2 regions of the Brevibacillus sp. NRS-1366 genome follow, and region 1 is predicted to be linked to the other one. Evidence: a T-box and tRNA genes for the amino acid it is inferred to sense, from the RefSeq annotation. Region 1 holds a T-box; the other holds one or more tRNA genes.
The links. A T-box is a leader RNA that pairs with one kind of tRNA and senses whether it is charged. The one in region 1 lies ahead of ileS (isoleucine--tRNA ligase), so its partner is inferred to be a tRNA-Ile.

Region 1 (14,561 bases):
CTGTGCGTAATTTACGATGCTTGCCCCGTGCTGCCACGCTGTTTTCATGATATCTATGGTCGACCTGGCGTCATCGGTACGGTACTCATAGTAATAGCCCGCGCCTTTTAATCCTTCCGACTTTAACAACGGCTCCAATTGGAGGGCTTCCCGTTTATTCATCATTTTACGTCTTTCCGGACGTTCCACCCCAGCCAGCCAATCATAGAGGTACAAGCCAACGGAAGAAGCGAAGTACCCGTATGTTCCCCCGCGATAAATAGGTAAGAGCATGGGGGAAGCCACAACAAGATGCGGTGCGTTTTTATACAAGATCGCTCGTTCACGCCCTACCTCTTGGACTAGTTTCACATCACCTTGCTTGAGATATCGCAAGCCGCCATGGATTAGTTTTGTCGAACGGCTGCTCGTCCCTGAGCCGAAGTCGTTTTGTTCGATCAGGCCAATCCGTAAGCCGCGTAGAGCTGCATCCAGTGCAATCCCAGCCCCTGAAATGCCCCCCCCGATGACTAATAAGTCCAATTCATGCATATCCATCTTTTTGAGGAGCGCCGTCCGATTTGCAGCCGAAAAACGTGTAAGCATTGCTTTCTCCCTCCAAGCAGAAAACCGTTCTCTCGATTAGGTAAAATCCTACATCCTTGCAAACAACTGTTTTTCGAAGAAATGATTTTGTTATGCTACAATATGGGAAAAGGAGTGTGAGCGTATGAATCCTTCGAAATCATTTTATTACACAGTGGACCATACCATGGTAGATGAATATAAAAAGATGCTCGACCTGATGAAAATTCCGTATTCCTTAGAAGCTCCTGTTGCTTTGCTCAAAGATGGAGCCGATCAGTATTCCTTCGTTTTCCCCAACATGCCTGCGCGCCTCTATGCAATGGTTAGCAAGCTGTTTAAAGGTGACGGCAAACCCTACCCCCAATGATCAGTCCATTTTACCAGCTATCGGAAAAAAATCCTATTTACCCTAAAAAGGGAGGTGATTGGGCAAAAAAAGTGACCCATAAAGAGCCAAAGTTAGGAAGTGGAGAGAATGCAAGCTATGTCATATATGCAAACATATAAAAATCGTACGTCTACCGTTTTTTGATCTTTCCAAATATTCGCGTCACATTTCCTGACACCATGACGGGGGAACTACAAAATAATTCATGGATGACGTGGAAAATATCGTTTATGAACATGATCGAAATATCGCTATCCTTGTACGTAAAAGATATTTTCCATGTCGATCCACGTACTTTTCGTTTGGTTGACGAGCTTGATTTTCCGCGATTTCGGATCCAACCATTTTACAACTCCCCACATAGTACATGTATTACCCTTTTCCCCCTCCAGGGACACCCACCAGCTCACCGTTACAGCATAATCCTCCCTCCCCGAATCGCGAAGTATGTAGTAAAAGGATTCTCTCTCCTGCGGTGTTAACACCTTTTCTTCTGCACTCTTAATGCCTGCTGCCACGCGAATTCACCCACCCTAATCTACATAAGTCATTGACCGCTCGTCTCATTTGGCGATCTGCAACAATGGCAACTATTTCTGCACCATTATCCAGCATTCTGAAAACTCGCAAATGCATTTTCGTCAATACAGGAACACGCTTCATTTTCTTGTTTACGGGAACCATTATCGTTTCGATCATGACTTGCCCCCTTGATCTCGAACGTTTGTTTGTATTATATACGAACACGATACGAACGCGCAATAAAAATTGACATCAAAACCCTTTTTCGAGTAAACAAAAAAAGCAGGCTATCCTGCTTTCTGGCTGAGCTGTGCTGTTGAATTGTGAACAGGTCTTTTTTCCACGATCGCAAGGAACTTGCCAAATGTAGAAGCTAGAGTTTGTTGAAAAAGCATGCCCAGTACAACCGGAAGCGCGACGGAAGCCGGGAAATATGAGATCGCCATAACGGCACCTGCACTGATATTTCGCATCCCGCTGTTAAAAGTGAGAGTCACGATCGTTCCTCTGTCCCAGCCGCAGCATTTGGCGATGAACCAACCGACAAGATAACCCGTGACAGCAAGCATCAGAACTACTCCTGCCATGCCGATAAGCCTTCCATCCAACTTAGACAGATACGGAGCAATTACGGAGCTATTAATTGCGACCACCACGCCCATCCCGATCTTGGAGAAAGGAGCCAAGCGTGGAGCCAATGTAGTCTTTACTTTTCCATCAGTCAACTGATTGAGCAGCATACCGATTAATGAAGGCAATACGATCATGAAAAACAGACCTTGCATCATGAGAGCCATGTCCATCTCTACTTTTGCCCCTAAAAACAGCGACATGCCCAATGGAACAACAAAAGGAGAGAGCATCGTATCAATTAAAATAATCGAGAGCGTCAGAGCAATATTTCCCATGTAAATAGACGACCACAAAAAGCTGGAAATACCCGTCGGAATTAATGCTGCCAATACAAACCCTGTGACCAGATGCCTATCATCTGGATAAAACAGGCTTGCCGTTCCCCAAGCGATAAGCGGCATGAGTCCGTGCAGAATCAAAAGATTGGCAATTAACGGCAATGGGCGCGTAAGTACTTTGGCGAATTCTTTGAACCCGGATCCGAGACTCCCGGCAAAAGTCATAAAGGCAAAGATCCAAGGAGACAAATAAGTATATGGTTGCAAATAATTGCTCGCCAATACGCCAATGAAGACACTGCTTGGCGTTAGAATCGGCATTATTTTTTCAAGCATCTTGTTTATTTTGGCTAATGTGTCCATACATCCACCTCAGAAGTCACTTAAGTAAGTGCGTGTTGCTCATAAAAGACCGCAGAATGGCCGCTCTGTGAACAACTGACGTGACGTATGTTATCATGAACCCTTTTCTTTAACAAGACTAACGTTCATTTTTATACTATGTAAATTCATTTCATCCCCCCGTCCTTGCATACTTTCCCAATGGCGTGTAAAGCCTAAAGTGGAAAGGAGGTATTTTATGAACGGAATGGATTGGGTTGAATTTATCCGAAAAACCGAAGATAAGATGTATCACCTCCATCGAGCGATAGATGGAATCATTAATGAACCCGACTATAAGGAGTCCGTCTCTGCCCTTACTGAGGTGGTGAGAGATTATCAAGTGCTCGTTGAAAAAGCAAAAGATGAGCTTCGCACTGTAGACCTGCACCGCCGTCGTCGTGACAACCATGATCTTCATGATCTTCATGTTCATCGTGACCATCGTGACTTCGATCATCACTGACTGACTAAAAAGCACATCAACCTACTGAAAAATACACAAAAGACTCCTACTGAAGGAGTCTTTTTTCATACAGACAAAGAGCTTCGTGAGCAAAAGCAATGAAAAAGGTAACAACTCAAGCCCGCATTCGAATAAGGCAAGGTCATTACCAAGCTGTTTTACCCCTTCATTTGTTTCTCTATCTGTTGGAATTTTTTCTTTTGCTTGCACGCTTCTTTAACGTCTGTCGGCCATGGCTTCTCGCTAATTTTCTGCAGCTCACGGTTTAGTTTTTTGTCTGAAGTGACATGAATGTCCGATTTAGGAAAAGCCGCTTTTAATTGCTCGGCGACCTGTTTTTTAATCGATTCCAATCGAAATCGATTGAAGTTACTCACTTTGACGGCTACATCCAACTCATTATCAATCTGAACAGCAACTGCGCTATCAACGCCTTTGACTTGGCCTGCAATGGATTTCGCTTGTTCCTCCCACTGCATGTAGCGGACTGGTGCAGGAGAACACAACGGTTCTTGTTCCTTCGACTGGATCCCGGCTTTGGAATTCGACTGTGAAGAGCAGCCCGTGATCAATAACGTGAATGCTAAAACTACGAGTGTACTGCGCAAGCAAAAACCTCCCAACCAAAGTCATTCTATCTTTAGAATGACCGCAAATAGCAATAGTATGTGGGTGTGATTATTCCAAAGAAAAACCCGCCTCGGTGCTTGCCAGAGACGGGTCGGGATATGCGAAATAAAAAAACGGTGACTCATCTGCATTATTGAGTCACCGCAGACCCCAAGAACTTTTCGAGTCCTTATATAGGATATATCAAATGATATACAAGCGCGATAGGAGAAAACTGGATCGTTTTCATTTCCACATTTTTTTGAAAAAAAACCCAACCAGTTAAATATGGTTGGGGGCGGACGGGGTAGTACGCTAAGTCATACGTGAATAAGGTAAGCATATCGGTTGGGTGGAGTGCTAACAACAAGTATATATAGGTATAAATACCTATTCTTAGATTGTTGTCTTTTGGTTCTATACGAAAAATATGGAAATTCACCTGTACTTTCAGGTAATGTGATAATAAATAAAGAATAATAAAAAGTGAATGCTGAAGATGGGATCTAGCCTAGGAGGTTTTTTATGGAATCCATAATCATTCTTTTATCGCTTGGAATGGCTGCCCTTGTTTTATACCGCGTCTTCAAGTATAAGTTCACGAAATATAATCGGGAAAATATCGGGTTGTCGATTGCTGGAATTATCGTAGGAAATGAGGTGACTCACCGCCCTTTATCTCAGTTTTTTATTTTATTATTTATTTTACTCCTCACCTTTTTAATAGTAATTTCTATTTTCAGAAAATAACGCTCCTTAATGCGGATAGTTTCCACTATGCTACACTCATATAGGGTGATTAGTAATGACAAGATTTTTTTCTTTTCTATCAGAAATCATTAGAATTTTACTATTGTGGTTTCTTTTCATGTATGCAGTTCATTTTCTAGTCCATGAATTGTTTACGTTTCCACTCTCGGACACCTCTGATTTATTGCTGACTTTCTCTATGTACTTGGCTTTTTTTATCTTATACCGCAACAAGCTGCAATTCGCAGGGTGGTATAAAAGCACGAGGAATACACCTCTGCCTCGGTACGTAACTATTTCGATCACTGCCACTTCAATTTTGTCCTTTTTACTCGCTCTTTGGATTTCTTATATTGATTTGACATTTGCTTGATTCTGTTGTAAAAAAAGAGGTAACCAAATGATCTGAAGAAATTCATTGACGAGAAAGAGTAAGCTAAACCCCTTGTTCCCCAGAGAGTTGGCCTTGTGCTGAAAGCCAACGTTCAAGACTTAGCCGAAAATCCTCTCCGAGAAGGAAGGCTGAAAGCAGTTCAGTAAGCTAACCCGGGATCCCGCCGTTACAAGGGACGCGTATGATGGTACGTAGTATGAGGTGCCGAAAGATCATGTTTAATTGGTCATTTCGGAACAAGGGTGGTATCGCGAGATGGAATCTCGTCCCTTAGGGGGCGGGATTTTTTTGTTTTTCTTGAGTTATACACTCAATTATTTGAATGGCGAAAGGATGAAAAACATGAGAAAAGTGGATGTGAAAGAAAAAGCGAGAACCCGTGAGTTGCGCGTCTTGAATCAGTGGAGACAAAACAATACGTTCCAAAAATCAATGGATGATCGGATCGGAAAACCGAATTTCGTATTTTATGAAGGCCCTCCGACAGCGAATGGAAAGCCTCATATCGGCCACGTACTCGGACGGGTCATCAAAGATTTTATCGGTCGCTACAAAACGATGTCCGGCTATCGAGTCGTCCGCAAGGCAGGCTGGGACACGCACGGACTTCCCGTTGAGCTCGGCGTCGAGAAGCAGCTCGGAATCTCGGGAAAACAAGAGATCGAAAAATACGGGGTAGCCAAGTTTGTTGAACAGTGCAAAAGCAGTGTCTTTGAATACGAGAAGCAGTGGCGGGAACTAACCGAAGCAATCGCTTATTGGACAGACATGGCTAATCCCTACGTCACCTTGACGAATCCGTACATCGAAAGTGTCTGGCACATCTTGTCTACCATTCACAAGAAAGAACTCCTGTACAAAGGTCACCGTGTTAGCCCCTATTGTCCTGACTGCCAAACGACGTTAAGCTCCCATGAAGTGGCACAAGGCTATGAAGACGTAAAAGATTTGAGTGCTACGGTGAAATTTAGAAGCAAAGCGGGTGAGGAGATTTTTCTCGCCTGGACAACTACACCGTGGACTCTCCCCGCGAATGTCGCATTGGCGATTAACAGAGACATGGACTACGTGCGTGCAAGACAGAGGGGCGAAATATACGTCGTAGCCAAAAAGCTTGTGGAAAAAGTGTTAAAGGAAGACTACGAAATCCTATCTACTCACAAAGGTGCAGAATTCGTCGGAACTGCCTATGAGCCACCGTTTGGATACATTGGCGTGAATCGAGGTCACATCGTTGTAGATGCAGAATACGTCAGTGACACAAGCGGAACAGGTATCGTTCATACTGCACCTGCACACGGAGAAGAAGATTACCGTACGTGTCGACAGCATGAGCTTGACTTTGTAAATGTCGTGAATTTGTCTGGACAATACACCGATCAAATAACCGATTATGCCGGACGTTTCGTCAAAGATTGCGACGTCGATATCGTAAAAGACTTGGCTCATCGTGGTTTGCTGTTCTCCAAAGAGCGTTATGAGCACAGCTATCCTTTTTGCTGGCGCTGTAAAACTCCACTGCTCTATTATGCGATGGAGAGCTGGTTTATCAAAACGACCGCGATTAAAGACCAGCTAATCGAAAACAATCAAAACATCGATTGGTACCCTTCTCATTTACGCGATGGACGTTTCGGCAAATTTCTGGAAGAGCTCGTCGATTGGAATATTAGTCGTAATCGCTTTTGGGGTACTCCCCTAAACATCTGGATTTGTACGGATTGTGGAATCGAATATGCGCCAGAGAGCCATAAAGATTTACGTGAAAAATCAGTGGAAGCCATTGACGAGAGCCTCGAACTGCATAAGCCTTTTGTTGACGAGGTCAAACTGCGTTGTTCTTGCGGGGGTACCATGGAAAGAACACCTGAAGTCATTGATGTGTGGTTTGACAGCGGCTCGATGCCATTTGCCCAGTACCACTATCCTTTCAGTGATGAGAAGCTATTCCAGGAACAATATCCTGCTGATATAATCTCCGAAGGTATTGACCAGACACGAGGTTGGTTCTTCAGTTTGCTTGCGGTATCCACCCTTTATAACGAAAAATCACCCTATAAAGCGGTCATTTCAACCGGGCATGTATTGGATGAAAACGGTCTGAAAATGTCAAAGAGTAAAGGCAACGTTATTGATCCGTGGGAAATCATAGATGAATACGGTGCCGACGCATTCCGCTGGGCACTCTTGTCTGATAGCTCGCCATGGAGCAGCAAACGATTCTCGAAACAGATCGTAGCGGAAGCCAAGTATAAAGTGATTGATACGATCAACAACACGCATGCCTTCTATTCGCTGTATGCGACGATTGATCAGTATCAACCTGAAGACCATCTACAACCCGTTCAGAAGAATAAACTGGATCGTTGGATTCTTTCCCGGTTAAACACTACTCTGCAGAATGTATTAAAAGGAGTCGAGTCCTACGATTTTCTCAATCCTGCCAAGCACATCGAAACGTTCATCGACGAATTGAGCAACTGGTACATCCGCCGCTCCCGAGACCGTTATTGGAGTAGTGGAATGACGGAGGATAAGGTGGCAGCTTACCAAACACTGCATAATGTCCTGCTGACACTCGCGCGGATGATCGCGCCCTATGCACCGCTCATCGCCGATGACATCTATTGCAACCTGGATGGCAGCCAAGGAAGTGTCCATTTGACCGATTATCCAAAAGTAGACGAAGACGCTATCGACGAAGCTCTGGAGAACGACATGGAAACAGCACGTCAAATCGTTGAGCTCGCTCGCAATATTCGCAACGAAACAGGAATCAAAACACGCCAGCCATTGTCCGAGCTGATCATTTCCCTTGAGCGCGATTTTAACCTGGACCGCTTTGCAAGCATCATCAAGGATGAGATCAACGTAAAAGAGATCCGTGTGGAGCAAAGTGACAGCAGCTTCGTTCGCTACCAGTTAAAACTAAATCTAAAAGTAGCCGGCAAGAAATTTGGAAAATGGGTCGGGCCCTTGCAAAACCATTTAAAACAGTTGTCAGCATCTGAAGCAAAACAAGTCGTTACGACCGGCTCTTTGGACGTCCCTCTTTCCGGCGAACTGCTTCGTCTTGCGTTAGATGAGCTGCTGGTGGAGAAGCATGGGAAAGAAGGCTTTGCTTCCGCATCTGGCTATCAGATGAACGTCGCTTTAAATACAACGATAACAAAGGAGCTCGAAGAGGAGGGTCTCGTGCGCGAGGTCATACGCGTGATCCAGGATTACCGCAAGAAGCTGGATCTACCTCTTGATAAAAGAGTAAGACTGACACTCGATGTCGATGTTCAATTAAAAGAGGCATTGCTGCATTTTGATCATGTCCTGCGTGAAAATGTGCTCGTTGCCGATGTCACCTATGCGGAAGAAGAAGGCATGGAGACTTTTTCGATTGGAGCTAAGCATTTCCGTTTGCTAATTAAGTAGCTCCTAAAAAATGACCACATACTGATCAACGGTAATGAAAATAAAAAAGCAACGGCAGTTCCGGACAGAAATGAGTAATTTCCGTGGCTGTCGTTGTTCTTTCCTTTGTTTCCCACCCTTAAGTTAAATAGGCGTTACTTGTCCGCAGTGATCTCTCTGATACATTCAGGGACATCATTCTTTGCATTACCTACAAGCGACGAAACCGGATAAGCCCTCATCTCTTCGGCAGGAAAAGGTCGGAGCAGATCCAGCAGCGTCTTCGTATCCTGATTATCCCTGTTTAACCAGTCTGCTTCATCCGCAGGGTGCAAAATCGCAGGCATTCGATCATGGATATCTGCAACAAGTGAATTGGGCGATGTCGTAATAATCGTGCAAGTGCTCAGCTTCCTACCGTCCGGCGACATCCAGGTATCATATAACCCCGCAATGCTGAACAATTTTTGAGATCGCAACAAAATACGTGTAGGTTGCTTCCCTGCGGCTGTCTTCTTCCACTCATAAAAGCTATCCGCTGGGATCAAACACCTTTTTCGCAAGAGTGGGACTCTAAAAGCCGGTTTATGTACCAATGTTTCAGCGCGTGCATTGACCAAATTTATTTTTTCATCTTTTGCCCATGAAGGAACTAGACCCCATCTCAACCTTCCTACCCGATTCCTATCTCCGTCATGGATAACGGCTACGACCATTTGGGTGGGACTGATGTTGAATCTCGGCATGTACTCAAAAGGAATGGTGTCCTCTGCATGATAATGGTCTAATAAATTTTTTAATGAAACGGTTAATGTGAACCTACCGCACATATGCCCTCCAACAAAAAAAGTCCCTCGTATGGACGAGGGTTGAAAAAGGTTGTTAACAGTGTATGAAATTTAGTATGCCCAGACCTTATCCACATTATTCACCGAAACCTTCTTTCTACTCCCATGCTTCCCATACCATCACGATTCCGTCCTGTTTTGGTGCATAATTCTTGCACAGCAGGTGTCATGCGGCGCCTTGCGGAATAGTTCGCAATGACCCGGGGCACTTTTCGCTCGATATCAGACAGCACGGCCGTTCACCATCGGCTCAATAGCAAGTATATTGTTGATGGCAAAAACGCGTGGCCCCCGGCGTGTTAGACAGTATGCTTTTAACCGATTTCCTTCCACCTCTAATGGACGTATGACTCGAATCGTTGTCTGACCGTTGTTGCCGAGATAAATCACACGAATGAGTTGCTGTTGTTTTATTGCACGAAGCATTTCCTTTATCACTTCATTCGCCTCCGAATGGAACGTTTGTTCTGTATTATATGCGAACAACATACGAACATGCAAAGGAAATACTTTCCGAAAAATAAAGCAAAAAAAGAACGCCAGTCTCCTTTTTACAAGTGAGTATCTGACGTCCTCTCGTGATTTAATATCATGCACGCAGCAAGGTTTTATAGATGCTTTTTTATGAAGTGAAGCAAGGTCTGACCTTGGGCTGTTAGTACCGTGCCTTTGCCATCGCATTTAGAGCACGCGATTTTTTCCTTTTCCTCATTTAATAACACGCCTTGACCTTCACACTCCCAGCAAGATAGTTCTAGATCATCCATAGAAATCGACATTGATTTCCTACCCCTTTATTTATGATGATAGTTTGCTCCACAATCTGGTGATCGCTGGTTTCTTTTTTCTGAATTGATTCTATCATGACTGTGGCATGTTCTACCAGCAAGGCAACTGAAACGAACAAAAGGAAGCTCCACAATGAGCTTCCTCCCTTTTTACCTTTCTCGTTAAAGCTCTCCCATCAAACCAAGACAGCGAGATGCTTCTTAGCATCATATTCTTCCAGTTCCTCACCATTTTTCAACCGATGAACAAAGTCGGGATTAGCGATCAACGGGCGCCCGAAAGCTGCCACATCAATCGTGCCTTCTGCCAACGCTTGTTCAGCGTTTCTTGGATCGAGCGTGCCAACCCCTACAATCACGCCATCCCAGTATTTGCGGACCAACTGATGCATGGTTCTTCCGTCTGCCAGCACGCGAGTAAACTGCATGGTGGAAGGATGGATCATGGTAGCTCCGACTTCCTTGAATGCTTCTACAAACGTGCGGATGGCCATTTCCGGATCTTCCCACATGTAGCTCGGATTATCGCTTTTATGAGCAGAAAAGCGAATTAATGTTCTGTCGGTACCAATTGCATCAATAACCGCCTTCAAGACTTCTTTCATTAGTGTCAATCTTTGTGCCAGGTTTCCGCCATATCGATCTGTACGATGATTGGATACATCTGAATTGAATTGATCGATTAAATACCCATGTGCGCCGTGAATTTCCACCCCATCAAAGCCGGCTTCTATTGCGTTCCTCGCTGCCTCCGCAAATTGTCCAATTAATTCCTGAATGTCTGCGATAGTCATTTCTTCTGGAGTATCATAGGGCTTTCGGAAACGAGGAACAGCTCCTTCTGCTTGAATGGCTGAAGGTGCCTGCGGTGGCAAGTTCCCCGCCAGTTCGTGATGGGATAATCGTCCTACATGCCATATTTGCGCAATAATCGTACCGCCTTCTTTATGCACAGCATCCGTTACTTTTTTCCAGCCCTCGATTTGTTCCTGGGTATATAGGCCGGGAACTCCTTGATTGCCTTTACCCCGCTTGCTAACAACGATCCCTTCTGTAATGATCAAACCAATCCCATCTGCGGCCCGTTTCCGGTAGTACTCGACTACATTTTCTCCCACTACACCCGTCTGGTCATCTGCAAAGCAGCGAGTCATAGGAGCCATCGCTGTACGCGTTTGTAGGCTCCAGGCTCCGATCTTTACTGGCTCAAAAATTTTACTTTCTTCTCCATTATCCAGGGCCCCCCAAGCTTTCGTTTCGGTTGCTTGAAAAATTCCTTTCTTTTCTTGACTCATCGGTTGCTCTCCTCCATTTCAGTTCTTTTTTTAGTATTTATATAAATACCGAAATATATGAGAAAAAATATTCCGCTTTAATCTTCAAGCAAAGCGGGAGCATATTGTTCAAGGACTTCGCGTTGCAAGCTGTAGTATCGGTAGGTTCCCTCTTTGCGAACGGCAAGCAGTCCACAGTCAAGCAATGGCTTTAAATGATGTGTCAATGTTGAGTTTGCCGCGATGTTCAATTGATTAGCCATTTCCAGGCAGGCCAACTCCGGTTGCTTGGAGAGCATTTTCACGATTTGAAAACGCGTGGCTTCACCCAGTGCTTTGTAGACTTTTACCGCGCAATCATCAGTCACCCAAGGTAACCTCCCTTCCATGCCAACTATGTATTTCAGTAATTCTAGAAATACTGTATTTCATTAGCTATTTGTTGTCAAGTGATAGCCTATTCTCTGGTGTGTACACGTATACAGTAGGTGATAGCAATAATAAGCCCGTGACTGTCGTTACGTTCAAATCTGAGGACGTTTCCGTACATCTTTCCTTAGATGGTGAAGGATCTCTCAAGCGTTTCTTAAAAGATATTTATCCATCTGAATAATTCTTCTCGTATCTGGATGCCCGAATGCAAAGCTCGGGCATGTTTTTTTCACTTTCCTTCTTTCTTGTTCATCAGACGTTCATATTCCACCGCTACACTAACAGGTGTAAACATAAAAATTAGAAATGGAGATGAACGCAGTTGTTACCATTAGCAGTCATTTTTATCAACCTGGCCCTACTGTCCTATACGATTGGGGTATGGAGTGAAAAACGGTCTGGAGAACTAAAATTAAAGCATTTGGCTTACTTTGGCTTCGGATTATTATTCGATACGATCGGGACAACGTTTATGAAATTACTTGCGGACGGATCAGCCATCAATTTGCATGGAATAACCGGTTTAGTAGCTCTGATCCTGATGTTCTTTCACACGGCATGGGCATGCTTTGTTTTATGGAAAAAGAAGGAGCTACAGATAAAACAATTCCATAAATTTAGCCTGAGTGTGTGGGGGATCTGGCTTGTTCCTTACTTCATCGGTGTAGCACTGAGCTTCATCAACTGAGTCAGGACGACGCTACCCAACTGTTGATTTTAAGCTGTCATTTCTTTTCACAAATATTGCGATTGTTTCTTCGTGATGGTATAATCCTCCAATTAAAACATTAGGAGGTAGACTTATGAAAGTAACACGTAAAAATCATGAAAATGTAGCTCCTCCGATTGCAGCGTACACGCACCTTTCCATTTTGCCGAGAGATGCAGACTTACTTTTTTTGGCTGGGCAAATTGGAGCGGATGTAGATGGAGCTATTCCAGATAGAGTCGAAGATCAATTTCGAAATGCGTTAAACAATGTCATTCGCATTTTAGCTAGTGAAGACGTAACTTTGGACGCGATCGTTAAAATGAATTTCTGGTTTACGGAAACATTTGATCGCAGTGAATACCTAGCCATTTGGAACGAATTCCACGGTGGTAACCCACCACCAACTACTTTTGCTTATGTAAGTGCCTTGGCTCAGCCCGCTATTAAAGTTGAGGTAGAGGCTTGGGCAGCTCGTGGGTGAGGCTTTGGTGTCTCTCTCCCTATAGTGCACAAACGGAATAAAACCCACTAGAAAAATGAACTTCCTCAGTGGGTTTTATTCGTGTTTATATATCCGTTTTCCGGATCGCCCTCGCGCCATTACTCTTGTATTGCCTCTAGTTCTCATACAAATTTCAAGAAAAACTATTGACAAAAATATTTTATTGTGTTATATTAAAAATTCTGTGTATTTACAAATAACTCAAATCCTTCATAATGTTCTTTAGGAAAACGTATTCAAAGAATAGGAAGAGGGGTGTACACAGATGGATACATTACCTTGCCAAGGTTGTAAAGGCTTGTGCTGTGGTCCTGTTCCGATAACGGAGAATGAATATAAAAAAATACATAAAAAGGTTAAAGCTATGCCACGAAAAATCCGTGAAGCGTTAGAAAATCAGCCAAGATTATACGGAACCTGTATTTTTTATGATCTGAATAAAGATCATTGTGGAATTCATGCCGTTCGTCCGGAAATTTGCCGAAACTTTGGTTATCACAAAGATCTGGTCTGTTTCAGAAAACCGGAGTTGGCTACAAAGGAACAAGGAACGATTAAGGAAAAACGAATTGGTTATCTAAGTATTGATATTACTTGGAAGAATTTTTAAAAGGCGTTTACCCCTACCGCTTAGGAGGTATTTCATTGTCCCGGATGATTCGCAAGGAATTTCCCGCAGGTTTGTTTAATCATCGCATCGTTGGTGTGGCAATCCATGAAGGCCAAGTCCTGTTGCATCGAAAGGTAACAGACGATTTTTGGGCGCTCCCAGGAGGTCGGGCTGAGCTGATGGAGCCATCTGCCCAAACGATCCAGCGAGAATTCGCTGAAGAACTTGGTGTGGAGGTCAGCGTTAATCGGCTGCTCTTTGTGGTTGAAAACTTCTTCGATTTCGAAGGCGTCCCTCATCATGAATTATCGTTTTACTATCTTGTCACTATCGAAGGCACACCCTCGCTTTTCGATCAGGAAAGAGAGCACGTCGGTATTGAACAGGATGTAGCGCTGGTTTTCCGCTGGTTCCCAGTAGATTCATTGGAGGAAATTCCGCTTTATCCAACTTTCTTGCGTTCCGCGCTACGTCTACTTCCAACCGCGATCGAGCATATCGTTCATTACGATTAATCGCCCTCAGTGAACACCATTCAATCGATTTCTTGTCCAGCAACCTGATGAGCTGCTCCAGTTTTCGATTACGCTCTTGATCATTTCGAGTTTTTTGCTTGAAAAATGTCAGGATACTGGTTACTGGCTTGTTTGCTGTAATCATGAGTAAAACCCCACCCTATTGATAAAGGTGAGGCTTGCCTTCTTCTCAGATTGGAGGTTCAGGGCTCAAGCTTTAGACCAATGGGCTGGACGAGTAAGAGCCGCTGGCAATTTTGTATGCCTATCTCCTTTTGCCGCATTAATCTGGGCCTGTGTCAGGAAAAGGCTCTCACTGAGGTCAGCACCACTTATATTCGTATCTCGAAGATCCGCTCCGATGAGATCAGCCATCCGCAGATCAGCTCCCCGCAGGTCGGCGGCAATCAGATAGGCCCCTCTTAAATTGACGCCCCTCAGATCAGTACCCTTGAGTTTTGCACCAATCAGGTCTGCTCCTCGACCA
Region 2 (14,561 bases), on a different contig from region 1:
CTTTTATGTTGCGGGGCCCCCGAAAAGTACTCGGAGTTCGCTACAATGCTCTTCTTCACTTTTTGGGGTGTAGAAGCGTGCCCTGAGAGATTCGAACTCCCGACCTTTTGATTCGTAGTCAAACGCTCTATCCAGCTGAGCTAAGGGCACATGTTATGGAGCGGACGAAGGGTCTCGAACCCTCGACCTTCGCCTTGGCAAGGCGACGCTCTACCAATTGAGCTACGTCCGCATAAATAATTAATTAGTTGTGGGGTCCCCGAAAAGTATTCGGAATACGCTACAAAGCTTCACTTCACTTTTTGGGGGAATGGTGCGGTCAAGAGGACTTGAACCTCCACGGTGTTGCCACCACTAGAACCTGAATCTAGCGCGTCTGCCAATTCCGCCATGACCGCATTATCAATCCGGCACCCGAAAAGCCTTCAAAACAACACTCTACTTTTTTGGGTTAAAAAATACTGGTGAGCCATGAAGGACTCGAACCTTCGACCCTCTGATTAAAAGTCAGATGCTCTACCAACTGAGCTAATGGCTCGTATTAAAATGGCTGGGGTACTAGGATTTGAACCTAGGAATGACGGAGTCAAAGTCCGTTGCCTTACCGCTTGGCTATACCCCAATAGCCACGAAGTAAAGATGGTGGGGAGAGACGGATTCGAACCGCCGAACCCGGAGGGAGCAGATTTACAGTCTGCCGTGTTTAGCCACTTCACTATCTCCCCAGCTTTTCCTTGAAAAGCACTGTGCAAACAGCACGCACACGCTATTTTCTAGGTAAATTGTGGTGCCGGCAATAGGACTTGAACCCACAACCCCCTGATTACAAGTCAGGTGCTCTACCAATTGAGCTATACCGGCATATTTCATATAGTAATGGTGGCTCGGGACGGAATCGAACCGCCGACACGAGGATTTTCAGTCCTCTGCTCTACCGACTGAGCTACCGAGCCTCAAGCATTTGACGTTCCACCATTGCTTGAGAAAGAATGGCGGAGCTGACGGGACTCGAACCCGCGACCTCCGGTGTGACAGACCGGCGTGAACTCCAACTTCACCACAGCTCCATATTTGGTTGCACCCAAGGGCACTCCCATCTCACTTGAGCAAGAAGAACTTTCAACGTAGTTCAAGTGAAAAATTTGGTTGCGGGAGCAGGATTTGAACCTGCGACCTTCGGGTTATGAGCCCGACGAGCTACCGAGCTGCTCCATCCCGCGACGTTACTAAGTCACTTTATGAAATTAAGTGGTGGAGGCTGACGGGATCGAACCGCCGACCCTCTGCTTGTAAGGCAGATGCTCTCCCAGCTGAGCTAAGCCTCCGTAACCCCACAAAGTGACGAATATGCTTTGAAGCATATTCCGAGTACTTTGCGGGGGCCCCGTCAACTTCAATGATGCCAAGAAGCATCAAATCCACTTTGTGGGGTAGTATGGTGACCCGTAGGGGATTCGAACCCCTGTATGACAGCGTGAAAGGCTGCTGTGTTAAACCGCTTCACCAACGGGCCAGGATGAATGTTATATAAGTTTCTGAATGGCTCCTCGGGACGGACTCGAACCGCCGACCGATCGGTTAACAGCCGATTGCTCTACCAACTGAGCTACCGAGGAACAATATGGTGGAGCTGAACGGGATCGAACCGATGACCTCCTGCTTGCAAGGCAGGCGCTCTCCCAACTGAGCTACAGCCCCATGAAAGAAACCAAAAAAAGTGACGCTTATGCTTCGTTGGTTATTCCGAATACTTTTCGGGGACCCCTCAGCAAGAAGAAAAAGCTATAATGGTGGGCCTAGGCTGACTCGAACAGCCGACCTCACGCTTATCAGGCGTGCGCTCTAACCAACTGAGCTATAGGCCCGTATCCCTTCTGGAATTATAATCTAGCATAGATTTTAATTCATTGCAATAGAATTTTTCATATTTTTTATCAGATACAGCTAAAATTTTTAAAAAGTAGATTTACGTATATCTACCTAGCAAAAAGCAACCGTGTTTACACAATAAAAAAGAAGCTCAGCTATTCATAGCATGTATCAGAATACACCGCCTGAATAGCTGAGTCTTCCTACATGTCCTTCATTTGTTTGTCGATTAAATATCTAGATCGCGTACTCTTGAAGCATGCTGCTCAATAAACTCTCTGCGCGGTTCTACTTCATCGCCCATGAGCGTTTCAAATACCATATCCGATTCCATAGCGTCCTCTAGGTTTACTTGAAGAAGCGTTCGAACGTCTGGATCCATAGTTGTTTCCCACAATTGATCCGCGTTCATTTCACCCAATCCTTTATAGCGCTGGATATTGGGTTTAGGAGTCGTTTTCAAGGTTGCCAGAATTTCATCACGCTGCCTATCGGTATAGGCATAATGAATCTGCTTCCCTTGTTTAATACTAAAGAGAGGCGGTTGGGCAATATAAATATACCCTGCTTCAATCAATTGTCTCATGTAACGATAGAAGAATGTCAAAAGAAGGGTACGGATGTGAGAACCGTCGACGTCCGCATCGGTCATGATGACAACTTTATGGTAACGTGCTTTGGTAATGTCAAAATCTTCGCCGACCCCCGTACCTAGTGCGGTAATGATCATGCGAATCTCATTGTTGCCCAGAATTTTGTCGAGACGTGCTTTTTCCACGTTCAAGACTTTACCCCGTAGTGGCAGGATCGCCTGGAAATGGCGGTCACGACCCATCTTTGCAGAACCACCCGCAGAGTCTCCCTCTACGATGAACAGTTCTGACTCAGACGCGTCTTTAGACGAACAATCCGCCAATTTACCCGGCAATGCACTTACTTCCAAAGCGCTCTTGCGACGAGTCATTTCCCGAGCCTTCTTCGCTGCTTCACGCGCTCTGGCAGCCATCAAAGCCTTCTCGACCACTTTCTTGGCAATCCCCGGATTTTCCTCCATGAAGCTGTTAAAGCGATCGCCAAAAACAGACTCTGTAATGCTGCGGGCTTCAGAGTTGCCGAGCTTTGTTTTCGTTTGACCTTCAAATTGCGGCTCTTGAATCTTCACCGAGATAATGGCGGTAATCCCTTCGCGCACATCGTCACCAGAGAGATTCTGATCCTTTTCCTTCAAAAAGTTGAACTTGCGGCTATAGTCATTAATCACACGAGTAAGGGCTGTTTTAAAGCCGGTTTCGTGAGTTCCGCCCTCATGCGTATTAATGTTATTGGCAAAAGAGTAAATATTGCTGACGTAGCTATCGTTGTACTGGATAGCTACTTCGACCAGCAAGCCATCCTTTTCGCCTTCACAATAAATAACCTCGTCATGCAAAGCCTCCCTGTTCTTGTTCAGGTACTCAACGAATTGCACGATACCGCCCTCATAATGGAACGATTCTTCCCGCTCCTGATCAGGACGTGCATCCTTTAGCGTAATGCGCAGTCCTTTATTCAGGAAAGCCAGCTCGCGAATCCGTTTTTGCAGGAGGTCGTATTCAAAGACTGTGGTTTCGGTAAAAATAGTCGGGTCAGGCTTAAACGTAACCTTTGTCCCGCTGTCTTCCGTTTCACCAACGATAGCGAGGTCCGCTTCTGGAGCACCTACACGAAAACGCATGTGATAAATGTTGCCGTTTTGTTTGACTTCGACTTCCATCCATTCGGAGAGCGCGTTCACAACCGAGCTACCTACACCGTGCAGACCACCTGAAACCTTGTATCCGCCACCACCAAATTTACCGCCGGCGTGCAAAACGGTCAAAACAGTTTCTACAGTTGATTTACCAGTCTTTTCATGAATGCCGGTTGGAATTCCCCGGCCATTATCGGTTACAGCTATGGAGTTGTCCGGCTGAATGACTACCAAAATCTCGTCACAATAGCCGGCAAGTGCTTCGTCGATGGCGTTGTCGACAATCTCCCATACCAGGTGATGCAAACCGCGGCTGCTGGTCGACCCGATATACATGCCGGGACGTTTCCGAACTGCCTCTAACCCTTCCAGCACCTGAATCTGACTAGCGTCGTAGTTTGTATCTTTTGTCGTCACTTGATCCACTCTTAAGTCAACTCCTCTACTTCAGCTTGTACTAAGGGAACCTGATCCAAGCTGTCCACGAACTGAGCGCGTCGCTTTAGCGTCAGAGAAGAAATAGGTGAACAGTATATGGCATCCTGGGTGATTACATACGACTTTGTTTCTTCCTCGCTGTGATCAACAACGGTTTTCCGTTTTTCATGCAAGAAAGCCTTATTGATTTTGGAGGATTTGACAGTCTGATGGTCGAGAATGGAAATGACTTCCTTTGTGCTCACCACAGTATCTCCACCAATGTGTATAAACATCCCTGATCCCCTACCTTTCCCCCGAGATTTTCCCTTCCTTCACGTAAAAACGAGAGGCTTGCTGGAGAACCTGATGCTTTAAGCCTTCCACACCCGTTGTGCTTACAAACGTCTGAACCCGATCCTGAATGGTTTCGAGCAGCAGGGTTTGTCGATGTTCATCCAACTCTGACAAGACATCATCTAACAAAAGAACGGGGTATTCGCCTACTTCTTCTTTTATCAGCTCGATTTCGGCCAATTTGATGGACAGCGCGCTGGTGCGTTGCTGTCCCTGAGAACCGTACGTCTGTACATCCATGTTGTTCACCTTAAGTGAAAAATCATCACGGTGCGGTCCAATCAGGGTGCTTCCCCGCATGATTTCTCGGTCGCGAACCTCTTCATAAGCAGCCAATAGCTTATCAACTGCCTGGTCTACTGTCATCTCTTCCGTGACGGGCGATGAGTTTTCGTAATGCAAGGAAAGCATTTCCCTGCCGTCGGTAATGCCAGTGTGGATCTCTTGTGCCCACGTTTCTAGCTTGCGAATAAACTCAAAACGCTTCCGTAACAATTTTACAGCTAAATCGGCTAATTGGGTATTCCAAATTGCCAGCATTTCCAGCGAGTTACTTTTTTTCATGGCCAAATCCTTCAAAAGCTGATTTCGCTGGGCCAGCACCTTGTTGTAATTGCTCAAATAATACAGATACGTTGGAGATACTTGCCCGATTTCCATGTCAATAAAGCGTCTGCGCTGAGCAGGAGCTCCTTTCACGATGGACAAATCCTCCGGAGCAAACATCACGACATTCAATGCTCCCACATAGGCACTGAGCTTCTGCTGCTCCATTCCGTTGATTTTGGCCCGCTTTCCCTTTGCTGTCAACTGCAGCTCCAAACGAACAGAACCGTAGCGACGAAGAACATCGCTACGGATAGCGGCATAATCAGCCTCCCAGGCAATCAGCTCCTTGTCTCGGGGCGTGCGATGGGATTTGGCCAGGGCCAACACGTATATGGATTCCAGTACATTTGTTTTGCCTTGAGCATTGTTGCCAATAAATAGCTGAATCGGACCGTCAAATGACAGGGAGAGCGATTCGTAATTGCGATAGTTGGTTAGCGACAGGTTCTTGAGAAACAAGAATCACGCTCTCCTCTCAGCGGCGTACCACTTGATAGCGGCCATAGCCTTCAATCGCCACTTCATCGCCAGGATATAGCTTGCGGCCGCGCCGGTTATCGAGCTCACCGTTGATCTGGATCGGCACTTCAGCCAGAAATGCTTTTGCCATACCTCCAGTATCAATGACTTCCGCCAGCTTTAAAAATTGCCCGAGGGCGATATATTCGGTCGTGATGGAAACCTCACGCATGGTAGGGCCCCTTTCTTTTACGTAAAAACATTCCTTTACGAAAAAACGCCTAGTAGGTACGCACTGGCAAAATCAAATGAAGCATCCAATCATGGTCAGTTGGACGAATGACAAATGGACTCATAGGGCCAGTAAAGCTTGCTTTAATTTCGGTGCTGTCAATCGCACGCAGGGCATCGATCATGTATTTGGCATTGAAGGAGATTTTGAGCTCTTCTCCATTCATCGCTTTCGGCGTCAACATGTCTGTTACTTTCCCGATCTCTGGAGCATTTGATGTGATTTCTACGCTTCCATCAGATAAAGTAACCAATTTTACCACGTTTGATTTGCCTTCGCGACTCAGCAGGGAAGCGCGCTCAATCGATTGCAGCAACTCTTTTGTGCTAACTGTGATCTCGGTTTTGCTGCCTTGTGGAATGATTCTGGTCGTGTCCGGGTACGTTCCCTCCAACAGACGGGAATAGAACAGAATGTGTTTCGACTTCACCAGGATCTGGTTTTCCGCTACGACGATATCAGCAGGGTTTTGGTCGTCATCCAATATTTTTACCAATTCATTACAACTTTTACCCGGTACGACCACGTTATGGAAAGAAAGATCCTCCGGGCATTCTACCATTGCCGTACGGCTAGCCAAACGGTGGCTGTCTGTTGCAACAAAGCGCAGTTGTCCTTGATCGAGCGACCACATTAAGCCAGTCAAAATCGGACGCATCTCGGATGTGGATACACCAAATACGGTTTGACGGATCATGGCTTTCAAAAGATCACATGGAACGCTGAAAACTTTATCCTCTTCCAAGTGCGGCAACTGAGGGAATTCATTCGCATCCATCCCATTAATGGTGAATTCGGCTTGGCCGGAACGAATTTGGGTTACGAGGCGATCATCAACCTGAATGTGGATTTCGTTGCTAGGCAGTTTGCGTACGATCTCGCTGAAAATACGCGCTGTCAATACGATACTGCCTGGCTGATGAATCGTAACTCCCCATTCTCCTGCTTCTTCCAGTGGAATCTGAACTTCGATGGATACATCAGAATCACTTGCCGTTAGAGTGAGTCCTTCATCATCAGTCTTTATCTTGATCCCGGTCAAAATTGGAATGGTTGTTCGGCTAGAAACCGCTTTGCTGACATGCGACACGGCATTAGATAGCTTGTCTCGCTGAACGGTAATGTGCATCAAAGTGAGCCTCCCTCTTTTTAGACGCTATTTTTTCCCTCACCATGCATAATGGCTGCGCCTTTATCATATCTTATTAGGATATATCTTTTTAACAGAAGTAGTAATAGGGCCTGTGGATTTGTGGATATGTGGATCAAACACGTAAAAGAGAGCCTATACACATGTGGGTAAGTTGTGTATAGGCTTTTTGCGTTATTCACAGTTTAGTGGTGAGCTTTTAGTTTTTCAATGAGCGATTGAATCGTTGTCTGCATTTGCGGATCACTAGCCAGGGCACGAGAGATTTTTTCATGTGCATGGATGACTGTTGTGTGGTCGCGTCCGCCGAATTCGTCTCCGATTTTGGGCAGGGAAGCATCAGTCAGCTCTCTGGAGAGGTACATAGCGATTTGTCTGGGAAAAGCAACGGTTTTGGTCCGTTTTTTCGCTTTAAAATCCTCCAGCTTGAGATTATATGCATCGCCCACAGCTCGTTGAATGTCAATGATGGTGATAACGCGAGGGCGAGAAGACGGAATGATATCTTTCAGCGCCTCTGCGGCCAATTGCGTATCAATATCGCGATTAATCAAGGATGAGTACGCTACAACACGAATCAAAGCACCTTCCAGCTCGCGAATATTGCTGTCAATTTGGTTAGCGATATACGCCATCACTTCATTAGGAATGTCCAGATTCTCCGCTTTTGCTTTTTTGCGCAAAATGGCGATCCGTGTCTCAAGATCAGGCGGCTGAATATCCGTAATCAAGCCCCACTCAAATCGGGAGCGCAGGCGATCCTCCAGAGTCGGGATCTCCTTGGGCGGCCGGTCAGAGGAGATGATGATCTGCTTGCTTTCTTCGTGCAAAGCATTGAATGTATGGAAAAATTCTTCCTGGGTCGACTCTTTTCCAGCCAAAAACTGAATATCATCAATTAAAAGGACATCCACGCTACGATATTTATTGCGGAATTCGACCGCCTTATTGTCGCGAATGGAGTTGATGAATTCATTTGTAAATTTCTCAGATGACAAATAAACCACTTTTGCCGAAGGATTGTGTTGAACCACATAATGGCCGATCGCATGCATCAAGTGGGTTTTGCCAAGACCGACACCCCCGTAAATAAAGAGGGGATTGTATGCTTTTGCTGGAGCTTCTGCGACCGCGAGAGACGCCGCATGAGCGAATCTATTCCCAGAGCCAATGACAAACGTGTCGAAGGTGTACTTGGGATTCAAAATACTGGGCGGCTGATCATCCGCAGCAGTAGGCGGAGCACTGGCTTTTACCCGTGGGGTAGGCTGTTCATCGGCAAATGCGGGGTCAAGATTCTGCAAGACGACGAATTTTACCTTCATATTAATACCAGTTACTTCATATAGTGTATCGGTAATCAGTTGAGCGTACCTAGTTTCGAGCCAATCTCTGGCAAAGTCATTGGGCGCTACGACAATCAGTGCATCTTCTTCCAAAGTAGTTGCTTTCGTCGCCTTCAGCCAGGTATCAAAACTGGGTTTGCTTAGCGATTTTTCTATCTTGGCCAAAACTTTGCGCCATAGCTCGCTAATCGCTGCATCCAACCAGAATCCCTCCTTTTGGACAATCCGTAAAATAAATTCATCAATCGAAAATATAACGAAAAAATGCAAAAATCTGTTATGTGCCACCCGTTTGTCAACATGATCGTTGGTTGTCGACTGTGGATAAAAAAAGTCGAAAAAAAGGGATTACACTCGGAGAAGAGAAAAAAAGCAGACGGTTATCCGCACCCATGTGAGTAACAACATACACAAAGGAAGGAATCTGTCCACAAACTTATCCACATGCTGTGGAAAACCTGAATTACCTATGGAAGTTATTCACGCTTCAAAACAAAAACATAATAACAGATATAACGCATGGTATCAATGGTTTTTTCATACTTATCCACAAACACAACCTCTGGTGCTATGTACATATGCACATGTCCATATTTTGTGTACAAGCTGTAGATAAACTTGTCGATTTTTGTTTTTGTGGATAAAATGATATCCACAGGTCCGGGAAATAGTTTTATGGGGATATTTGCCTTGGTAATGAAATTCCACTGTAACTTGACTTTTTAGGCATATGTTTTTATAATGCAAAAGAATGTCTGTGGAAGACGGAGGTGTATAGTAATGAGACCAACATTTAATCCTAACAACCGCAAGCGCAAAAAGGATCACGGATTCCGTAAGCGCATGAGCACAAAAAATGGCCGCAAAATCTTGGCTGCTCGTCGTCAAAGAGGTAGAAAAGTTCTTTCCGCATAAGGCCACTCTTTTAGTGGTCTTTTTGTTTGCCTGTTAAGTCGGAAAATTCTTTGTTCATGCGAAAAGAGGAAGTCCTGCAGCGATGTTGAAACCTTTTGGAGGAGTTTAATTACCTAGCTACTAAAAGGAAGAAGCATGAAAAGGCCAGGAGGAATCCATGGAGCGGAACGAGAGTTTTACCGACTTTTTTGTTTTATTGGCCCAAGACTTTTTAAAGGAAGAGTCTTTTCCAAGCATGGTCTGCGCTTATGCAGGGGGATCCGTTGGAAGAGGAGAGGCAGATGCCCATAGTGATCTGGATCTGAACATCATTGTGGAGGGCAAAAGCGACCACACCAGCGAGAATAGGGAGTTCAGAGGACAGATTATTCAGCTTCACATTCATCCTGCTCCAATCAATGAGACCGTGTACGAGAGACCATGGTCGTGGCGCTATATAAAAGAAGCAAGACTGATTTACGATCCACAGGGGCGCTATTCGACTTGGTTCCACTTTATGCGTGATTATCTCGACTCCGAAGAGGGAAGAGGCAAAATGCTGGAGCAAGCAAAGAGGGACATTGATCAGTACCACGATACTGCAAGTCTCGCGCTCGCCGAGGGATTTGACTATTCGGCTTATCTGGCAGCTTGGGCAGGTTGGACTTGTGCTGTGCAAATGTATGCTTATTTTTGCAAAGGAACGGCAGCGGATGGCTGGTTATTTCCCCTCATGAAAGAGACAGGTCAATGGGAAGTGATTGAGAGGCTTCTTTTAGAGAGCTACGGTGCCAAACAGGATGTACAAGACCGAATGGGGCTGATAGCCGCCTATCGGGCGTACCTGCGTTCTCAGCGGGATAGGGACATGTTTGCTCTGGACCCCCTAAACGATATCCTGTTACGGCGAAAACTAGAGCGCTTGAGGCGGCAAAAAGAGGAGGGAGCTGCGAAGTTTCTCTTATTTTCGGAAGCCATTTGGCTCTATCTTTGTGAGGATGCAGACCAATGGCTGGAGAATCACTGGGAGTCACTTCCACGCGGGCTTCTTTTGCGGCTAAAAGAGTTAGGATTTTTACAAGCGGATGAAGAGCTGATCAACCGTTTACGTATCCATAGCGATGAAATAATCGCTACGATCTGCTAATCTACGGCGATCCTTTCTCTTTTTTTCTGATTTTCTTGTAAACAAAGTGCGCTTATGGGAAAAAAGTGGACGAAACAAGGATATACTGGTAGATGCTGTTTACGTTTTCTACTATAATTGTGATGTTAGGGGTTGTTTACCTTGCATCGTTCACACCGGCTCAAAAAAAATGAGCACTTTCAAGCAGTGTTTCAACGAGGAAGTTCGGCTGCTAATAAGCAGTTTGTCCTATATTCCGCCAAGCAAGAGGGACAAGCAGCTTTTCGCGCCGGGATTTCCGTAAGTAAAAAAATTGGCAACGCCGTTATCCGTAACAGGGTCAAGCGGCTCATACGCGAGGCGGTAGCACGCTTGGAAACCGCCATTCCACTCGGTCTGGATCTTGTCATCATCGCCCGTCCAGGAGTGGAAACGATGACCCTTGAAGCCATTGAGCAGTCACTATTGCACGTCATGAAACGAGCCAAAGTGATCAAACAGGCACCCGTACATAATGGAAAAAGAGGGTGAAACGATGTTGGCGAAAGTCATGGTTTGGTTGATTCGTGGATACCAATTATTTATTTCTCCACTGAAGCCACCCTCATGTAGGTTCGCGCCCACCTGTTCCCACTACGCCATCGAATCGATTCGTCGATTTGGGCCGTGGAGGGGAGGATGGTTGGCCCTTCGTCGCATCCTTAAATGCCATCCGTTCCACCCGGGCGGGTTTGATCCGGTCCCGGATCAACGCAAATAATCATACCTCAATTGAAGCGGGGAAAAGGAGGATCACCCTTGAGTAGACGCACCCTCAGCATTCTTATGCTGACCTTGCTGGTTCTAGTTTTGTCGGGCTGTAATCCGCAGACTGCTGCACCAATCGGCCCTGACGCAACCGGCATCTGGGACAAGTATTTAGTATATCCCTTGTCTTGGTTGATTAAAGAGAGCGCACTTATACTCGGTAACAACTACGGACTGGGTATTCTGGTAGCTACAATCATCATTCGCCTGATTGTACTGCCTTTGATGGTGAAGCAAATCAAGAGCTCCAAGAAAATGCAAGAGCTTCAGCCAGAAATGCAAAAAATCCGTGAGAAGTACAAGAATGATCCGCAAAAGGCTCAACAGGAAACAATGGCTGCTTTCCAAAAGAATGGTGTCAATCCATTGGCTGGTTGCTTGCCAATGCTGGTACAAATGCCGATCCTGATTGCGTTCTACCATGCGATTATCCGTACGACGGAGATCAAGACACAAAGCTTCTTGTGGTTGACGTTGGGCGAAAAAGACCCGTACTATATCTTGCCGATCGTTGCAGCAATTACAACCTATCTACAATCCAAAATGATGGGACAGGCAACACAAGGCAACCCGCAAATGCAAATGATGATTATCATGATGCCGTTGATGATTCTGGCAATTGCGGTTACCTTGCCTTCAGCTCTTTCTCTGTACTGGGTGTACGGTAACCTGTTTACGATTGTACAAACCTACTTCCTGTACCGGGATAAGGGTAATAAGCTTACTCCTAAGGAGGGAGCCTCCAAGTGAAAAAGGTGGTTGCTACGGCAAAAACGATAGACGATGCTGTGCAGAAAGCTTTGCTGGAATTGGGTGTGCCGCGTGAAAGGGCAAGTGTCCGTGTTCTAGAGGAACCGAGCAGAGGTCTGTTTGGATTGATCGGGGCCAAGGACGCTAAGGTGGAGGTAGAATTTCACTTTGATCCGGTTGCACAGGGACGTGACTTTCTTCAAGACGTTTTGTCAAACATGAAGGTAGATGCCAAAGTGGAGACACGTTCAAATGAAGAGGGCATGCTGTTTGACATCCAGGGAACGAATCTGGGAATCATTATTGGCCGTAGGGGACAAACTCTTGATTCATTACAGTATCTCGTAAACGTCGTAGCGAACCGTCATGCGGAGAAACATGTTCGCATCACGTTGGACGCTGAAAATTACCGGCTGCGCCGCAGGGAAACACTGGAGCAGTTGGCGGATCGGGTGGCGAAAAAAGCCCTATCAACCAAGCGTGATGTGCGCCTGGAACCGATGTCGGCTGCCGAGCGGAAAGTAATCCATGCCTTTTTGCAAAAAAGAGCAGATGTGGTTACCTTCAGCGAAGGAGACGAACCCAATCGATATATTGTAATCGCACCGAAAGAAGCCTCTCGTTAGGCTTCTTTTTTTTCTGTATTTTTTTTGCGTTTATGGTTATCCACTGTGGATAATCCGTGGTAGGATTGGAGTATCCAAAAAAAGATCATACTGTGGATAACAAAAGCGTAGCAGCAACCTTGAGCAGGAGGTTGCTTTTTCCTGTTGAGTGTGCGGCAGCAGTCCGAAAATCTGCACTTTCTTTTGGAATTTTTCAGGTCGATCTGTTAAGCTAGTAAGTTAGTGGCTGACTCGTTTGAACGTATAAGAATTTAAGCGCGAACGCTTATGAATTCTGGAGCGCATGAAACATTCCGCTAAAACGCGGTCGCTCATCTTTGAGGAGGCCTCGATAGAGGTTTTCTTATTGGAAAGCTTGAGGTGAATATCATGAAATTCGATACGATAGCGGCGGTCGCTACTCCGATGGGGGAAGGCGGTATTGCTGTGATCCGGGTAAGTGGACCGGAGGCGATCGAAGTTGTGGATAAGATATACAAAGGAAAACAACAGTTGTCCACTGTGGACAGTCATACGATTCACTACGGTCACTTGTATGATCCACTGACAGGTGCGCGAGTGGAAGAGGTGCTGGTTTCCGTTATGAAGGCACCGCGGACTTTTACGCGGGAGGATGTAGTTGAAGTGAATTGCCACGGAGGGATCGTTTCCGTGGAAAAAGTGTTGGAGCTCATTTTGGACAATGGTGCACGATTGGCAGAACCAGGTGAGTTTACAAAGCGTGCATTTTTAAATGGCCGCGTCGATTTGTCGCAAGCTGAAGCTGTTATTGATTTAATTCGGGCGAAGACAGACAGGGCGATGAAAGTGGCGCTCAATCAGGTGGAGGGAAAGCTGTCTCGTCTCATTCGAGGGCTGCGACAGAATCTGATCGAAGCCATGGCTCATATAGAAGTGACGTTGGACTATCCGGAGCATGATGTCGAGGAATTTACACAGAACTTCTTACGAGGCAAATGTGTAGAGGTGAAAGAGGAGATAAAACGGCTGCTACAGACGGCGAAACAAGGGAAAATTTTGCGGGAAGGTCTGTCTACCGCGATTATCGGGCGCCCGAATGTAGGAAAATCCTCTCTATTAAATAGCCTTGTCCAAGAGGAAAAGGCAATCGTTACCGATGTGGCGGGCACTACTCGTGATGTGATTGAAGAATACGTCAACGTACGTGGTGTTCCATTGCGTCTGATCGACACGGCTGGGATTCGGGATACGGAAGATATCGTCGAAAAAATTGGGGTAGAGAAGTCGAGGCAGCTTTTGCAAAAGGCAGATCTTGTCCTGCTCGTCATCAACTACAACGAGCCGCTCACTCCAGATGATTATTCGATTTTTGAAGCGGCTAAAGGATTCCAGGTCATCGTCATTGTGAATAAATTTGACCTGCCGCAGAAGGTCGATTTAGAAGAAGTAAAAAAACAATTTCCACAGCAGCCGTTGATCATGACATCGGCGCGGGAGGAGACGGGGATCGACCTGTTGGAGCAGGCGATTGGGGATATCTTCTTCAGTGGCCGGGTGCAGCAGGATGATTTAACCTACGTGAGCAATGCACGCCACATCCAACTGCTCCGGCAGGCGGACCGTGCGATAGATGAAGCATTAGCTGGAATTGATGATTTGATGCCAGTTGATATGATCCAGATTGATATTAAAAAGGCATGGGAGCTGCTTGGTGAAGTCATCGGTGAGAGTGTTGGTGAGGATTTGATTGACCAGATATTCTCCCAGTTTTGCCTCGGTAAGTAAGGAAAGCGGGCAAGTGGAGTCTTGTTCGAAAGATGTAGTACTCACAAGTAAGGAGGAGGAGAAAAAATGAATGTTGTACCTACGTATGAAGCCGGCTCATTTGACGTCATCGTGATTGGGGCTGGTCATGCGGGTTGTGAAGCGGCATTGGCAGCAGCACGGATGGGTTGTAATACGCTGCTGTTGACCATCAATCTGGATGCAGTTGCGTTTATGCCTTGCAACCCATCCGTCGGTGGTCCGGCAAAAGGTCATGTCGTAAGAGAATTGGATGCGCTTGGCGGAGAAATGGGACGCAATACGGACAAAACCCATATCCAAATGCGGATGCTGAATACAGGAAAAGGACCGGCTGTGCATGCTTTGCGCGCTCAGGCAGACAAG

Region 2: it has a tRNA-Ile gene. The T-box ahead of ileS (isoleucine--tRNA ligase) is inferred to sense a tRNA for this amino acid. The anticodon was not compared.

What each region holds. Positions count from the first base shown of each region.
Region 1 covers NZ_JBITPN010000022.1:181,719-196,279, forward strand. Annotated here, with positions in the region: gene ACIFQN_RS17500 (glycerol-3-phosphate dehydrogenase/oxidase) at 1-585, opposite strand, end outside; gene ACIFQN_RS17505 (hypothetical protein) at 710-934, shown strand; gene ACIFQN_RS17510 (YolD-like family protein) at 1,207-1,473, opposite strand; gene ACIFQN_RS17515 (hypothetical protein) at 1,457-1,654, opposite strand; gene ACIFQN_RS17520 (bile acid:sodium symporter family protein) at 1,765-2,751, opposite strand; gene ACIFQN_RS17525 (hypothetical protein) at 2,969-3,235, shown strand; gene ACIFQN_RS17530 (YhcN/YlaJ family sporulation lipoprotein) at 3,394-3,843, opposite strand; gene ACIFQN_RS17535 (hypothetical protein) at 4,370-4,594, shown strand; T-box leader at 5,004-5,262, shown strand; gene ileS (isoleucine--tRNA ligase) at 5,331-8,414, shown strand; gene ACIFQN_RS17545 (SOS response-associated peptidase) at 8,549-9,223, opposite strand; gene ACIFQN_RS17550 (WYL domain-containing protein) at 9,464-9,679, opposite strand; gene ACIFQN_RS17555 (tryptophan RNA-binding attenuation protein) at 9,850-10,020, opposite strand; gene ACIFQN_RS17560 (alkene reductase) at 10,206-11,324, opposite strand; gene ACIFQN_RS17565 (ArsR/SmtB family transcription factor) at 11,402-11,671, opposite strand; gene ACIFQN_RS17570 (HsmA family protein) at 12,058-12,423, shown strand; gene ACIFQN_RS17575 (RidA family protein) at 12,539-12,928, shown strand; gene ACIFQN_RS17580 (YkgJ family cysteine cluster protein) at 13,215-13,559, shown strand; gene ACIFQN_RS17585 (NUDIX hydrolase) at 13,604-14,074, shown strand; gene ACIFQN_RS17590 (pentapeptide repeat-containing protein) at 14,285-14,561, opposite strand, start outside.
Region 2 covers NZ_JBITPN010000013.1:1,036-15,596, forward strand. Annotated here, with positions in the region: tRNA gene ACIFQN_RS06940 (tRNA-Arg) at 77-150, opposite strand; tRNA gene ACIFQN_RS06945 (tRNA-Gly) at 157-232, opposite strand; tRNA gene ACIFQN_RS06950 (tRNA-Leu) at 312-398, opposite strand; tRNA gene ACIFQN_RS06955 (tRNA-Lys) at 463-538, opposite strand; tRNA gene ACIFQN_RS06960 (tRNA-Gln) at 548-622, opposite strand; tRNA gene ACIFQN_RS06965 (tRNA-Tyr) at 641-725, opposite strand; tRNA gene ACIFQN_RS06970 (tRNA-Thr) at 786-861, opposite strand; tRNA gene ACIFQN_RS06975 (tRNA-Phe) at 878-953, opposite strand; tRNA gene ACIFQN_RS06980 (tRNA-Asp) at 991-1,067, opposite strand; tRNA gene ACIFQN_RS06985 (tRNA-Met) at 1,144-1,220, opposite strand; tRNA gene ACIFQN_RS06990 (tRNA-Val) at 1,250-1,325, opposite strand; tRNA gene ACIFQN_RS06995 (tRNA-Glu) at 1,437-1,513, opposite strand; tRNA gene ACIFQN_RS07000 (tRNA-Asn) at 1,541-1,616, opposite strand; tRNA gene ACIFQN_RS07005 (tRNA-Ala) at 1,623-1,698, opposite strand; tRNA gene ACIFQN_RS07010 (tRNA-Ile) at 1,789-1,865, opposite strand; gene gyrB (DNA topoisomerase (ATP-hydrolyzing) subunit B) at 2,099-4,024, opposite strand; gene remB (extracellular matrix regulator RemB) at 4,027-4,311, opposite strand; gene recF (DNA replication/repair protein RecF) at 4,322-5,440, opposite strand; gene yaaA (S4 domain-containing protein YaaA) at 5,457-5,672, opposite strand; gene dnaN (DNA polymerase III subunit beta) at 5,722-6,861, opposite strand; gene dnaA (chromosomal replication initiator protein DnaA) at 7,068-8,429, opposite strand; gene rpmH (50S ribosomal protein L34) at 9,009-9,143, shown strand; gene ACIFQN_RS07050 (hypothetical protein) at 9,301-10,269, shown strand; gene rnpA (ribonuclease P protein component) at 10,411-10,779, shown strand; gene yidD (membrane protein insertion efficiency factor YidD) at 10,784-11,008, shown strand; gene yidC (membrane protein insertase YidC) at 11,047-11,805, shown strand; gene jag (RNA-binding cell elongation regulator Jag/EloR) at 11,802-12,431, shown strand; gene mnmE (tRNA uridine-5-carboxymethylaminomethyl(34) synthesis GTPase MnmE) at 12,801-14,177, shown strand; gene mnmG (tRNA uridine-5-carboxymethylaminomethyl(34) synthesis enzyme MnmG) at 14,244-14,561, shown strand, end outside.